DNA from 3 places in the Sutcliffiella sp. NC1 genome. Region 3 is predicted to be linked to each of the others. Evidence: riboswitches for the same ligand, from Rfam matches in the RefSeq annotation. Region 3 holds a riboswitch; each other region holds the start of a gene.
The links. Region 3 has a riboswitch for S-adenosylmethionine ahead of O1A01_RS12365 (O-acetylhomoserine aminocarboxypropyltransferase/cysteine synthase family protein). Riboswitches for the same ligand answer to the same signal wherever they lie in the genome.
Positions count from the first base shown of each region.

Region 1: it holds a riboswitch for S-adenosylmethionine, as region 3 does, so the genes downstream of both, mtnW (2,3-diketo-5-methylthiopentyl-1-phosphate enolase) here and O1A01_RS12365 (O-acetylhomoserine aminocarboxypropyltransferase/cysteine synthase family protein) in region 3, are expected to answer to the same signal.
Region 2: it holds a riboswitch for S-adenosylmethionine, as region 3 does, so the genes downstream of both, O1A01_RS09525 (SDR family NAD(P)-dependent oxidoreductase) here and O1A01_RS12365 (O-acetylhomoserine aminocarboxypropyltransferase/cysteine synthase family protein) in region 3, are expected to answer to the same signal.

Region 1 is NZ_CP115153.1:2,254,808-2,259,095, reverse strand. It holds gene O1A01_RS11765 (methylthioribulose 1-phosphate dehydratase) at 1-125, opposite strand, end outside; gene O1A01_RS11760 (2-hydroxy-3-keto-5-methylthiopentenyl-1-phosphate phosphatase) at 122-793, opposite strand; gene mtnW (2,3-diketo-5-methylthiopentyl-1-phosphate enolase) at 795-2,024, opposite strand; SAM riboswitch class I at 2,135-2,240, opposite strand; gene O1A01_RS11750 (pyridoxal phosphate-dependent aminotransferase) at 2,328-3,503, opposite strand; gene O1A01_RS11745 (carbon-nitrogen family hydrolase) at 3,680-4,288, shown strand, end outside.
Region 2 is NZ_CP115153.1:1,870,510-1,874,797, forward strand. It holds gene O1A01_RS09515 (coiled-coil domain-containing protein) at 1-1,153, shown strand, start outside; gene O1A01_RS09520 (DUF4652 domain-containing protein) at 1,551-2,063, shown strand; SAM riboswitch class I at 2,288-2,397, shown strand; gene O1A01_RS09525 (SDR family NAD(P)-dependent oxidoreductase) at 2,486-3,307, shown strand; gene O1A01_RS09530 (Na+/H+ antiporter NhaC family protein) at 3,390-4,288, shown strand, end outside.
Region 3 is NZ_CP115153.1:2,371,820-2,376,107, reverse strand. It holds gene metX (homoserine O-acetyltransferase MetX) at 1-622, opposite strand, end outside; gene O1A01_RS12365 (O-acetylhomoserine aminocarboxypropyltransferase/cysteine synthase family protein) at 606-1,934, opposite strand; SAM riboswitch class I at 2,055-2,160, opposite strand; SAM riboswitch class I at 2,282-2,387, opposite strand; gene O1A01_RS12360 (hypothetical protein) at 2,500-3,447, opposite strand; gene O1A01_RS12355 (hypothetical protein) at 3,673-3,864, shown strand; gene O1A01_RS12350 (ATP synthase beta subunit C-terminal domain-containing protein) at 3,919-4,288, opposite strand, start outside.

The DNA.
Region 1 (4,288 bases), 120 kb from region 3:
AATGTTAGAGGGTTTGTTGAAACTTTAATAGACAAATTTCCACTTGTTCCTGGAAACCAATCTCTTTCGGCAAACTCATCCTTTACATCCGCTAGTTCATTCCACTTTTGCAAATAACGACTCATACCGTAACCTCCAGTCGTTGTAGTATGGAAATGACATCATCGAACGTTTCGAACGATTCATAAGCGAGTTTATTTTCTTCGCATTTTTCTATTAAAAAATCTCTCGCAATCACTTTATCTGCTAATTTAGCTGCTTGTAGATCAGTGATGGAGTCACCAATAACCACTTTGTATGAAGTATCGTTTGCAATTTTTCGAATGATGGAAGGTTTGCAGCAGCCGCAATCGTTATCACATTGTTCATCACAACTATGTGGCCAAGTTATAGTAATATTCTCGTTTGAAAAATCAGCTCTATTGCAATAGATATATTCCTCTTCAATCCGTCCTTTTAATAACGGCTTGACGAAAAAGTCGATTCCACCAGAAACAATATATAGTGGGATCTCTTGCTCTTTTACGTAAGCAATGAAGCGGTCGAACCCTTCGCGTATTTTCGCTTGTTGCACAATAAAGTTAGTAATCTCTTCCCTCTTACTGGATGAAAGTAAAGCAAACATTTCCCCTACTCCATCTTGTATACTAATTTGTTGAGATAACACTTGATCCTTTAATGAAACCCATTCATCAGGTGCAAATTGCTTCATCGCTGCAATAATGTTATCTGACTTCGTTACAGTTCCATCAAAATCACAAAAAATAACAGGTTGTCTTTTTAAAGTTGTCATCTTATTTTTCACCCCAAAGCTGTAATGCTTTCTGTAATTCCTCTTTTTCTGCAGCTGCCTCTCCTAACGTTTTCCCTTCCAGTACGGCGTCTACAGCTTGACGGAATGCTTTAGCACCACCAGCGGCTCCATCAGGGTGCCCATGTACTCCGCCTCCAGCATTAATAACTGACTCTTGACCAAAATCATTTATTAATAACGGCACTAAACCAGGATGAATACCAGCAGATGGGACAGGTAAGCTTGCTTTTACAAGATCCTCTTTCGTTAACTCTTTTGCAATTTTTAATGTTGCCTCTTTTTTTAGCGCTACACTTCCATAAGGAGAAGGGAAAAGGGAAAAATCTGCCCCAGCATATCGTAGTAATTTACCTAATAATAGCTCATACGAAACCCCGTAAACTGGTGAAGGTGTTAAAGCACCACTAAATGCAGGATGGGCCATTATTGGTATTTTGATATCTTTATCTTCTGCGAGACTTTGTAAACAATCTAGTCCATAGGAGAAAACGTTAAATAATAACATGTCAGCTCCAAGTTCTACCGCTCTTTTCGCCTTATCCCTTAACTCATATGTTCTACCAGTAATGTTCACCGCGTAAAGCGTACGATGCCCTGTTTGTTCGTACACATTTTGAAGTACTTCCTTACCGGCAATTATTCTATTTTCAAACGGTGTTAATTCATTTTCAAATAATATTTCATCGTCTTTTACAAAATCCACTCCGCCTAACGCTTGCTCTTTTAATTGGTCTCGTAAAAAGGCGAGATCACGCCCTAATACTCCTTTAAAAATACTCATTACAAACGGACGCTCCCACACACCTGTTTTTTCTCGAATACCTTGAATACCAAATTTCGGTCCTGGAAAACTTCTTTTTAGTTCATCACTAAACTGTAAATCAAGTAATTTAATTTCTCCATCAAGAGAAAGCTTCCCAAAAACTGTAGTGATAATGGCAGGAATGTCATTAGAAAAATTAAGTGATGGATAAGCAATTTTGATAAGTCCTTTTGTTCTCTTCTCACCGAAATATCTGTTAACCTTTTCGTCCTCTGGCAGATATTCAACATGTACTACTCGACCTTTATGTTTTTTTAACTGATCCTGGTCTACTTTTGGTAAATCTGTCCAAGAACCAACTGTTAGTCCAAGGGCAATCCCTTCTGCTTTTCTTTCTAGATTCCCCTTCGCATCATGAACTAAGTATGTAGCAATTACTTCACTCATCTATTCCACACCCTTTTGTAAAAATTACTGTGCTGTTGTACCTCTTTAAAATGAATTAAATACAAAATAAAAACCTCTTCCAATAAGAAGAGGTTAGGTATCCTAACATCCTCTTATCTCCCAGCTAAAAAAGCTGCAAGATTTAGCACCGTGCTTAAAAATAAGTCGGTTGCCGGGTTTCATCGGGCTAGTCCCTCCACCTGCTCTTGATAAGAAAACGTAATATATTCATTTTTTTACTATTACAAAAATAGAAAATCTAGTTGAGATTATGACATTGGTAATCTTTTTTGTCAACAGTGATTAAGAAAATAATTGCAATTTTTTAATTCGATCAACCGCTTCTTGTAATCTTTCTGTACTTGTTAATAGCCCTACTCTCACATAACCTTCACCGTATGATCCAAAGCCAATTCCTGGTGCAACGACAATATGAGCATTTTCTAATAAGTAATCAGAAAAGCTTTCAGAAGTATAGCCATTAGGGACTTTTAACCATGCGAAAAAGGATCCTTGTGGGGCATTAACGTCCCAACCAATTTCTTTCAATCCGTTTACGAGAACGTTACGTCTCTCCTCATACATTTCCACTAATTCATCTACACAATGTTGAGAGTCTAAAAGCGCAGTTGCAGCAGCTTCTTGTATACTACTAAAAAGGCTCACATATAGATGGTCTTGAAGTAAATTGATCGCTTCAATTACACTAGCATTCCCAACGGCAAAACCGACTCTCCACCCTGCCATATTATATGTTTTTGATAAGGTATATATTTCTACGCCAACATTTTTAGCACCAGCAGTTTGTAGAAAACTAATTGGACGATTCCCCTCAAAGCCGATAGCGCCATATGCAAAATCATGAACGACACAAATATTATTTTTATTTGCTAGCTCTAATGTTTCTTCAAAAAAAGCAGCTGTTGCCATAGCACCTGTAGGATTATTCGGATAGTTTAAAAACATTAACTTTGCATCTTTCAGCACAGATTCTGAGATATTTTGATAGTTTGGTAGAAAATTATTTTTCTCTTCAAGTGGCATTACTTCCATGTTTGCCTTTGCTAGCGCAACTCCAGACAAATAATCTGGATAGCCTGGATCAGGGACTAAAACGGTGTCACCTTCATTAAGCAAACAAACGGGCAGCTCTACTAATCCAGCTTTTCCGCCAAAAAGAACAGCTATTTCTGTTGCTGGATCTAACACTACATCGTATTCTCGTTTATAAAATGCTGCAACCGCCTCTTTTAAAAAATCATGGCCTCGAAATGGGGCATATTTATGATGTTGTGGTTTCAATACCGCATTTTGCATCGATTGTACAATATGTTGCGGTGTTGGCTGATCCGGATTTCCTTGTCCTAAGTTAATGACATCATGACCTAATGCAACTACTTTTCCGCTCTTTTCAACAAGGGATGCAAAAAATTGTTTTGGTAACGTTTGTAACAATTTTGATTGTTTAAAGTTTTTCATTTGTACACCTTCTTAAAAAAATGTTGAAATACTAGTGACAAATCATATAATGTTAAAAGCAAAATGTAAAGAGTTTTTTGAAATTTTCTGTAATGGGCTATACACAATGAATAATAAATTGTAAATTAGATGCAGGTAGCAGAAAACGACGAAGGCTAATAAAGGGGGACTTTTATATGTCATGGAAAGTAGCTTGTATTCAGTTTGATATAACGTTCGGTTCACCGCAAGAAAATGTTAAAAAAGTAGAAAAATTGATTATGGAAACTGTACAGAAATATAGCCCTAAAATTATCGTATTACCAGAGTTATGGACGACAGGGTACGATTTAACCCGGTTAGACGAAATTGGTGACAATAACGGTGACACTACTAAAAAAACACTTCAAATGTTAGCAAAAAAACATAATGTTCATATTGTCGGTGGTTCCGTTGCTAAAAATACATCTAAAGGTACATATAACACCATGTACACTGTAAACGACGAAGGCGATATTGTAGGTGAATATAGTAAGCTACATTTGTTTCAGTTAATGTATGAGCATCTATACTTACAACCAGGAAAAAATGATGGATTATTTCAACTAGATGGGGAAACTTGCGCTGGAGTTATTTGTTACGATATTCGCTTTCCTGAGTGGATTCGTACCCATACAACGGGAGGCGCAAAAGTGGTTTTCGTCGTTGCGGAATGGCCATTATCACGGCTCGAGCATTGGAGAGCTTTATTAATTGCTAGAGCTATTGAAAATCAATGCTATGTAGTTGCAGCTAACCGTGTTGGG
Region 2 (4,288 bases), 500 kb from region 3:
TTTTATAGAAGGACACCATTTTAATGCACCTGACGTCGAAGCAGTTCGATTAAACGACGAAGAATTGAACGACTTCACCTATAGCCGAAAAAAATTCATAAAGGCAATAACAGATCAATTGAGATTAGGCAAGGCAGCAGTGGAAAATGAGAAAGAAACAGTTGCACGAGCAAAACGTAAATTTAGAGAGTTTTGTAATACAGAAATCTCAGATGTAAAACTCCGTCAAATGGCTTTAACAGGTATTGAAGTGAAACAATCATATGATGATATTCTTGAATTCAAAAGAAATATGCTGCAACGGATAGAAAGAGTAACAGTTTATGCAAATGAACATATTCGCCAAAGTGATGAAGATATGCAATTGTTCGTCACACAAATTCATACACATTTGCTTACACTTACAGAAGAGCTTAAGCAAATTCCGAAAAAAACGAAAGTGAAAATAGTTAATGATTGGAAGCAGATTTTTAACTTTAATATACCTGAATGGGACGAGGAAATTGGAAAAACAAGAATCCTAGACTATATTGAGTGGATACTTCAGCAGCTAGAGTCAGATCGTTTTTATAATGATCAAGGGGAAGAGGACGCAGCAAAAATTCGAAAAGATATTGAAATGTGGCTACAGTCCAAGCAATTACTCCAAATCGTTATGAATAATGAAGTGATGAAGGTTAGTTGTCGCAAAGTAACGAATGACAATAAAGTGACGACACGCTCATACTCTTGGGAGCAAAGTAATGTATGGTCAGGTGGAGAAAAATGGAGTAAAAATATGACTTTGTTCCTTGGAATTTTAAATTATGTAGCAGAAAAGAGACAGCATATCCAATCGAACATGAAGCGGCACCGAGCAGTCATTTTAGATAACCCATTCGGTAAAGCATCCAGTGACCACGTCTTGAGTCCGGTTTTCTTCATCGCAGAGCAATTAGGATTTCAAATTATCGCTCTAACAGCACATGCAGAGGGTAAATTCCTTCAAGACTACTTCCCAATTATATATAGTTGCAGATTGAGAGCATCTACAGATTCATCAAAAAAAGTCATGACGAAAGAAAAATGGCTCCATCATGCTTACTTCCAAGACCACGAACCGGTAGCAATGGAACGATTAGGGGAAGTGGAACAGATGAGTTTGTTTGAGTAGACTTCTAATTTAAAAGAAATTTATTATGTTACAGTAGAAATTGCAATAAATAGAGAAGAGGACGAGATATTACAGCCACTAGATATGAGGAATTACCTTTTAATCTAGGTTATGATAGAAAATGGATATTTCAATGTAAAAAATGGAAAAGAATGCCTAGTAGTACCGTATTATATAATGAAATATCAACAGCGGCTCAGCATCAACCGGATTTTTGGGTATTAGTAATACCACTTAATCCTACACCAAATCAATTAGATTTCCTAAATAGTATAGAAAAAAGTTAACCTTTTAAAATAATCTTGTTTCCTCTTTCAGTAATTGAAGAGATAATTTATCACATTCCAGAGACCAAAAGTATTTTAATTCGTGGTTTACTACCTAATGGGAGTGAAGAATGATGTACCAACTTATGTATGATGAAGTCAATGAGAAGTTAATACAAATTAACCCAAGTGGAGAGAGTACTATCATTACAGAAGACTTTCCTTCTAAACCCGAAGTATCTCCTGACAAAAAGAAAGCAATTTATATTTCGCCTTTAGAATGGGAGAGATCAGGAAGTCTTTATATGTATGATATGGAAAGTGGATACATTAAAGAAGTTATTTCTCCTGATAAAGATGGAAACATTCCTAAATATGCTGTTTGGCTTAATAAAAAGACGATTGCACTTATTAAAGGTTATGGGGACGGGACTGTTGGAATTGGGGGCAATGTGTTTATTTATGATATTGAAAAGCAGCAATTAACTCAGATTACCCATTTTTCTAGTAGAATACAAATTACAAAATTACTTGTAAAGGGAAAATTACTTATCTTAAGAGGTATTAGATATACGGATGATAATTTTTCAACTTTTAAGGAATATGAAGAAGTATTACTAATCGACGAAATTTTAATGAAATGAGTAATAATGTTAGTTTTGTAATCCGATGGAACGAGGGGATAATAATATCGTGCACACATTTGGTAACCGTTATGTCAAAAAATGTGTGGATGACTTTCCTGTCCCCATGTCCCAAATGGCTTTCATATGGACCACAAGAGTTCCGCGAATTTTTTAATTGACATTTATAGGGATGATAATTTAAACTAGGAACAATAAAATTAAGTTTAATATATTTGTATATTCTCTTATCAAGAGTGGTGGAGGGACTGGCCCGATGAAACCCGGCAACCGTTCATGTTGACACATGAAAAGGTGCTAAATCCTGCAAAACGTTTGTTTTGAAAGATAAGAGAGGCGTAGCTACTATTAATGATGAATGCCTCTCTATCTAGAGAGGCATTTTTGTGTAATTAGGGAAACATTTAACGGGAGAATTTTCCGTGTTCAATCTGCTTAAAATGATTGAACTAGTTGGTAAAAAGAAGTGGGGGATTTTAATGTATGTGATGGATTTGACAGGAAAAGTAGCGATTGTGACTGGTGGAGCAAGGGGAATTGGTAAAGCAATCGTTAATGCATTACTTGAATGTGGTGCACAAGTGGCTGTAATCGATTTGGCCCCGTCCCCTGAATCTCTACATGAAAAAATATTGTATTTTCAAGCAGATATTACAGAAAGTTCAATAGTTAATGGATACGTTGATCAAACTGTAAAACACTTTGGTAGACTAGATATTCTAGTCAACAACGCAGGGATTTCCTCGATGGATTATGTTGTAGACATAAAGGAAGAGGACTGGGATCGGGTGCTTGATGTGAATGCAAAAAGTGTCTACCTTTGGAGCCAGGCTGTTGCTCAGTATCTCATCAAACAAGGTCAAGGCGGAAAAATCATCAACATCGCTTCTCAGGCTGGTAAAAATGGGTACAGATTAATGGGAAGCTATGTTGCATCCAAACATGCTGTAATGGGCTTTACAAAGGTGATGGCACTTGAATTAGCAAAGCATGCAATTAATGTGAATGCCGTTTGTCCGGGCATTGTCGAAACAGACATGAAGCGAAGTGAACGAGTCATCGGTGGACAATTAAGAGGTTTGAATGCACACGCAATTGAAATGGAGGATATTTCTCAAGTACCACTTGGCCGAACTGCAAAACCCGAAGATGTGGCAAATGTCGTGATCTTCCTGACTTCAAGGTTTTCGGATTATATGACGGGGCAAGGTGTGAATGTCACTGGGGGTATGACAATGTCTTAAGAAAGCTCTCTAGATAAAAGAATTTTTACACTTGAATTAAATTTAATTTTATCGTAGCGAAAAATGAGAGGATGAAATCATTATGTCAGAGGAAAACGTTAATAAGGGTAGCTTGTATGCCCTTTTACCATTATTTGTTTTTGTACTCCTTTTTATTGGAGTAGGTGTATTTGCAAAGGACTTTTCCGTATTGCCATTGAATGTTGCAATACTTGTTGCTGCAGTTATCGCATTAGTTATGAATCGTAAGGAAAGCTTTGCTAAAAAAATCGAGATCTTTTGTAAAGGTGCAGGCGACTCCAACATTATTTTAATGTGTATTATCTTTATTTTAGCTGGTGCTTTTGCAGGAGTAGCAAGAGAAATGGGTGCAGTTGCATCCACTGTTAATTTAGGTCTCTCCTTTTTACCACAGAATTTTCTACTAGTAGGATTATTTATAATTGGGTGCTTTATTTCGATTTCTATGGGAACGTCTATGGGAACGGTAGTGGCGTTAGCACCAATTGGAATTGGGATTGCAGAGCAAACCGATATCTCAATGGCACTCGCAATGGCAACAGTTGTTGGTGGGGCGATGTTTGGCGATAACCTATCAATGATTTCTGATACAACGATTGCTGCTGTTAGAACCCAGAAAACAAAAATGAGTGATAAGTTCAAAGTAAACTTTTTCATTGTATTACCTGGTGCAATCATTACAGCCATTATTCTATTCATTCTTACTTCGGGTAATAGTGCTAACATTGATGGGGAGTATACATATGAAATTGTAAAGGTGCTTCCGTATTTAGCAGTTCTTGGTGCAGCAATCGCAGGTCTGAATGTTATTATCGTATTACTAGGTGGTATCGTGTTTGCTGGAATTATTGGGCTCTCGACAGGTGCATTCGATTTCTTCGGGTATCTACAATCGGTTGGAAATGGGCTTATTAGTATGGAAGACTTAGCGATTGTAGCCCTTTTAATTGGTGGTGTGGT
Region 3 (4,288 bases):
CTAAACCTTTTATCGATTGTTCCTCATAAAAACCGTTGTTCCAAGCTGGATCATTTTGAATAGCGTGTCTTCCAATCGTATTGAATGCAATACCATAATCGGATAAGGTAGGGGTAACTGCCATCGGTATTAAATGTTTTGCAAAATGGGGATAAAGTATCCCCCATTCTAAAACTTGCATGCCACCCAATGAACCACCAATAATTGATAGCACTTCTGTTACTCCTATTTTTTCTAACGCTCTTTTGTGACTATGAACGATATCTCGAATGGTTATAGTAGGAAAATCCCCCCTATATTTTTTTCCTGTTTCAGGATTTATAGAAGTAGGACCAGTTGAGCCCGAGCAGCCTCCGAGCACATTCATCGTAATAACATTATATTTGTTCGTATCGATATAACGTGAAGGTCCGATAAGATCTCTCCACCAGCCAGGGGACACCGATGTCCCGACTGTTAAGTGGTTTCCTGTTAAAGCATGACAAACTATTATACTATCGCCATAAAGGTTCCCTACTCTTTCATAAGCGACTTCCACATCTTTTAAATGGACACCACTCTCCAATTCAAAGTCACCAATACAAACCTTTCCGACTTCGTATAAATTATTTGTTTGAAGCATCTCCAGCAATTGCCCCTTTCACAGTAAATCCAGTAGCTGAATAAAAGGCTTGATCTAAATCATTTTTTAAATCTTCAACGGATTCTATGCCAACCGATAAACGTATTAAATCTTCTGTAACTCCTGTTTTCTGTAAATCTTCAGAAGATACTTGCTGATGTGTAGTTGAAGCTGGATGTATAATGAGCGATTTAGCATCCCCGACATTCGCTAGGTGAGACCATAATTTTACACTATCAATGACTTTTCTACCTGCTTCTCTTCCACCCTTAATTCCAAATACAATAATTGATCCGTACGTATTGTTTAAATATTTCTTTGCTAAATGGTTTGATGAATGGTTTTCTAAACCTGGGAAAGTGACCCAATCAACAGCAGGATGTTGTTGTAAAAATGCAACTATTTCTTTCGCATTTTCATTATGCCTTTCCATACGTAAATGTAATGTTTCTAACCCTTGTAATAGAAGGAAAGCACTTTGTGGGCTTAAACATGCACCGATATCCCTTAATAGTTGAACACGTAGCTTTACAGCATAAGCTAATGGACCGAACGTCTCGGCAAATCGAAGACCGTGATAACTTTCATCTTTTTCTATAAAACCAGGGTATTTCGGTTGATCCCAATTAAAAGTTCCACCATCTACAACGACCCCACCGATTGTTGTACCATGACCTCCTATCCATTTTGTTGCAGAATGTACAACGATATCAGCTCCCCATTTAAGCGGTTGACATACATACGGTGCAAACGTATTATCAACAATTAATGGAACATTGTTTTCATGCGCAACGTTTGCAATCTCTTCAATTTTCAACACGTTTAAACTTGGATTGCCGATTGTTTCTGCAAAAACAGCTTTTGTGTTAGGGGTAATTGCTTCTCTAACTTTTTCTGGGTTTGTTGTATCTACAAAATGTACCTTGATTCCATATTTCGGTAGTGTGTTTGCGAATAAATTATATGTTCCACCGTACAGGTTTTCAGCAGCAATTATTTCATCACCAGCTTGAGCTATGTTTAATATGGAAAAGGTAATAGCAGCCATCCCAGAGCTTAACGCAACTGCCGCAACCCCACCTTCTAATAGCGCTATTCTTTGTTCAAAAACATCAACTGTTGGATTCGTAATTCTACTATAAATGTTTCCGAACTCTTTAAGTCCGAATAAGTTTTGTGCTTGTTCTGTACTCTCAAATACATATGAAGTTGTTTGATAAATCGGAACTGCTCGTGAACCTGTTGTAGGATCTACTTGTTGACCACCGTGTAATAAAACTGTTTCTAACTTATACTCTTGATTATTTGACATGTTACATTCCTCCAAAATTAATATTTTTTAAGTTTACTTTTTTTCTTGAATATCTATTGACTAGCCTACAATATCTACAAAAATAAAAACCTCTTCATAAGAAGAGGTTCATTTTCCCTCCTCTTATCTTCCAGACAAAAAGTGTCTGCAGGATTTAGCACCTTTCAAGTTTTTGAAGGTTGCTGGACGTCATCGGGCCTGACCCCTCGGTCACTCTTGATAAGAGTTTATAAAGTTGTAAATATTTTACGTTATGATGTCGTACAATAATATATTCCTAGTTGTCGCCACCTCCAAAAATTAAAAATCCTTTCTAAAAGATTAGAAAGGATTAATATGCAGTCCTCTCCTTATCTTTCAAACAATAATGTTTGCAGAATTTAGCACCTTTCAAATCGTTTGAAGGTTGCCGGGCTTCTTCGGGTCTGTTCCCTCCACCACTCTTAATAAGAAGTTTCATTTATTATTATGTTGTTAAATAAAATAATAACAATTTTAAATATTTTCTGTCAATAGTTTTTGTAATCTTTTTTAAAAACATACTTTTAATCTATGATTAGTATGTTCATTCTTCTGGTAATATTAAGTTTATTCCGCCGATTTTAGGGTAGAATTCACCTATAGAACCCATACCTCCAGAGTAATATTGATCTCCATCTTGATTACTAAACTGGAAGAATGGTTGTATATATACTATTTTCCCTTTTAGCTCATCAATATTTTTGGAGGATAATGGAATATATAGGAGCATTTCTCTTTCCGTCAATGTTAATGGTAAATTAAGAGGTTCACCATTAAATTCATCAAGTTCATTCGAGTATAATTCAAAATCATCATCAAATGTGTACATCATATTATTTATATCATTTTCTGTCATACCTGGTAGCCAAAACAGTATGCGTTCTAATACGTCTCCCTTTGGGCCATCTAATCTAAATATATAACCTGTTCCATTAAAACCTAGTAGGCCATTCATAACCCATCTATTATGACTAACTTGATCTTCATTACCTATTAACGTAAATTGGTACGTTTTATCCATTGAGAAAGTTTCTTCCATCCCGTTAACCTGTAATTGTAATGAATTCAGCATGTAGTTTTCATCAAAACTATCCTTTATCGAGGTCATTGTCCTTTCCCCAATTGTAACTTTAGATTCACCGTTTATCATCATTTCTACTTCTGAGTGAATGTTCCTTTTATACCACGGTAAATCCTCATCCACTTGTAAAATGTATTCCCCTTCCATTTTTGAGAAAACATTACCTTTGTCATCTCTAAAAATTAATTTATCAATAGTAGGCGTTTTTTGCCATGGATGAGCTTTTACCCACACAACAGGTAGTGAAAATGACGCAATTGGTATGTTCTCTTCCACTGTTAACACGATAGAGCCACCACTATTTAAAGGATATATTCCACTTGAAACATTTGATTGAGTACTCCACCAAACGATTGAAATAGTAAAACAAATAATCGTAAATAGGAAAACAATCAATATCCTTTTTAACATTGTGTTTCCCCCTTTCCTTATGTCATAATATTCAAACGTTTTAGGGTGGAAAAGGTTTCATTTTTTTTAATATAAAAAGCAAACTAATAATAGTTGAAACTTTTTTACCTAATATACCGTATATTAAGTAATCTTTAAAAAGGCTTGGCAACTACTTCTTAACCATTCAAATGGCCTTAGTATGTTAAAATATAAAAGAAATTGCACTTGAAAGGGTGTGGGTGGATGGATATTTATATTGCATCAACAATTATAGTGGCACTATCACTACTATATTATGGTTATGATAAGAAAAAAAGTTATGAATTAAAAGAAAAAGAATTAGAGCTTGAACATAAAAAATTGGAACTTGAAATTATGAAGCTCAATAAAGATGTGCAAACAAATAACGACGAAAGAAAAGATACACAAGTTTGATTGAATTCAAATTGTGTCTCTTTTTTTTGTCGTTACATCGCTAAACTATGAATATTAAAGCCTACCTACAAAAGTAACATCTTCTACTCTACGCCCATCTGCACCGCCACTTATGATTGTTTGAACATCTTGTATAACTTCTTGTAAAGAAACCGATTGTCCTTTTACTTTCGTATGCTCTTCCGCTACGAAAAAAGGTTGCGTTAAATATGCTTCAAGTTTTTCCCCTCTTTCGTACGTTTCTTTCTCTGAAATCGGGATTGCTTGATTTCCTCTTACTTGAACTAGCGCACGTAATTCACGATAACGACGTAATAATTTTTTTGCACGTTGTTGAACTGATAAGTGATTTTGATCAATATATGCTCCTTCTAATATAGACGAAGTAGAATAAATTGGATTTACGGCAGGGAATTTAAATCTT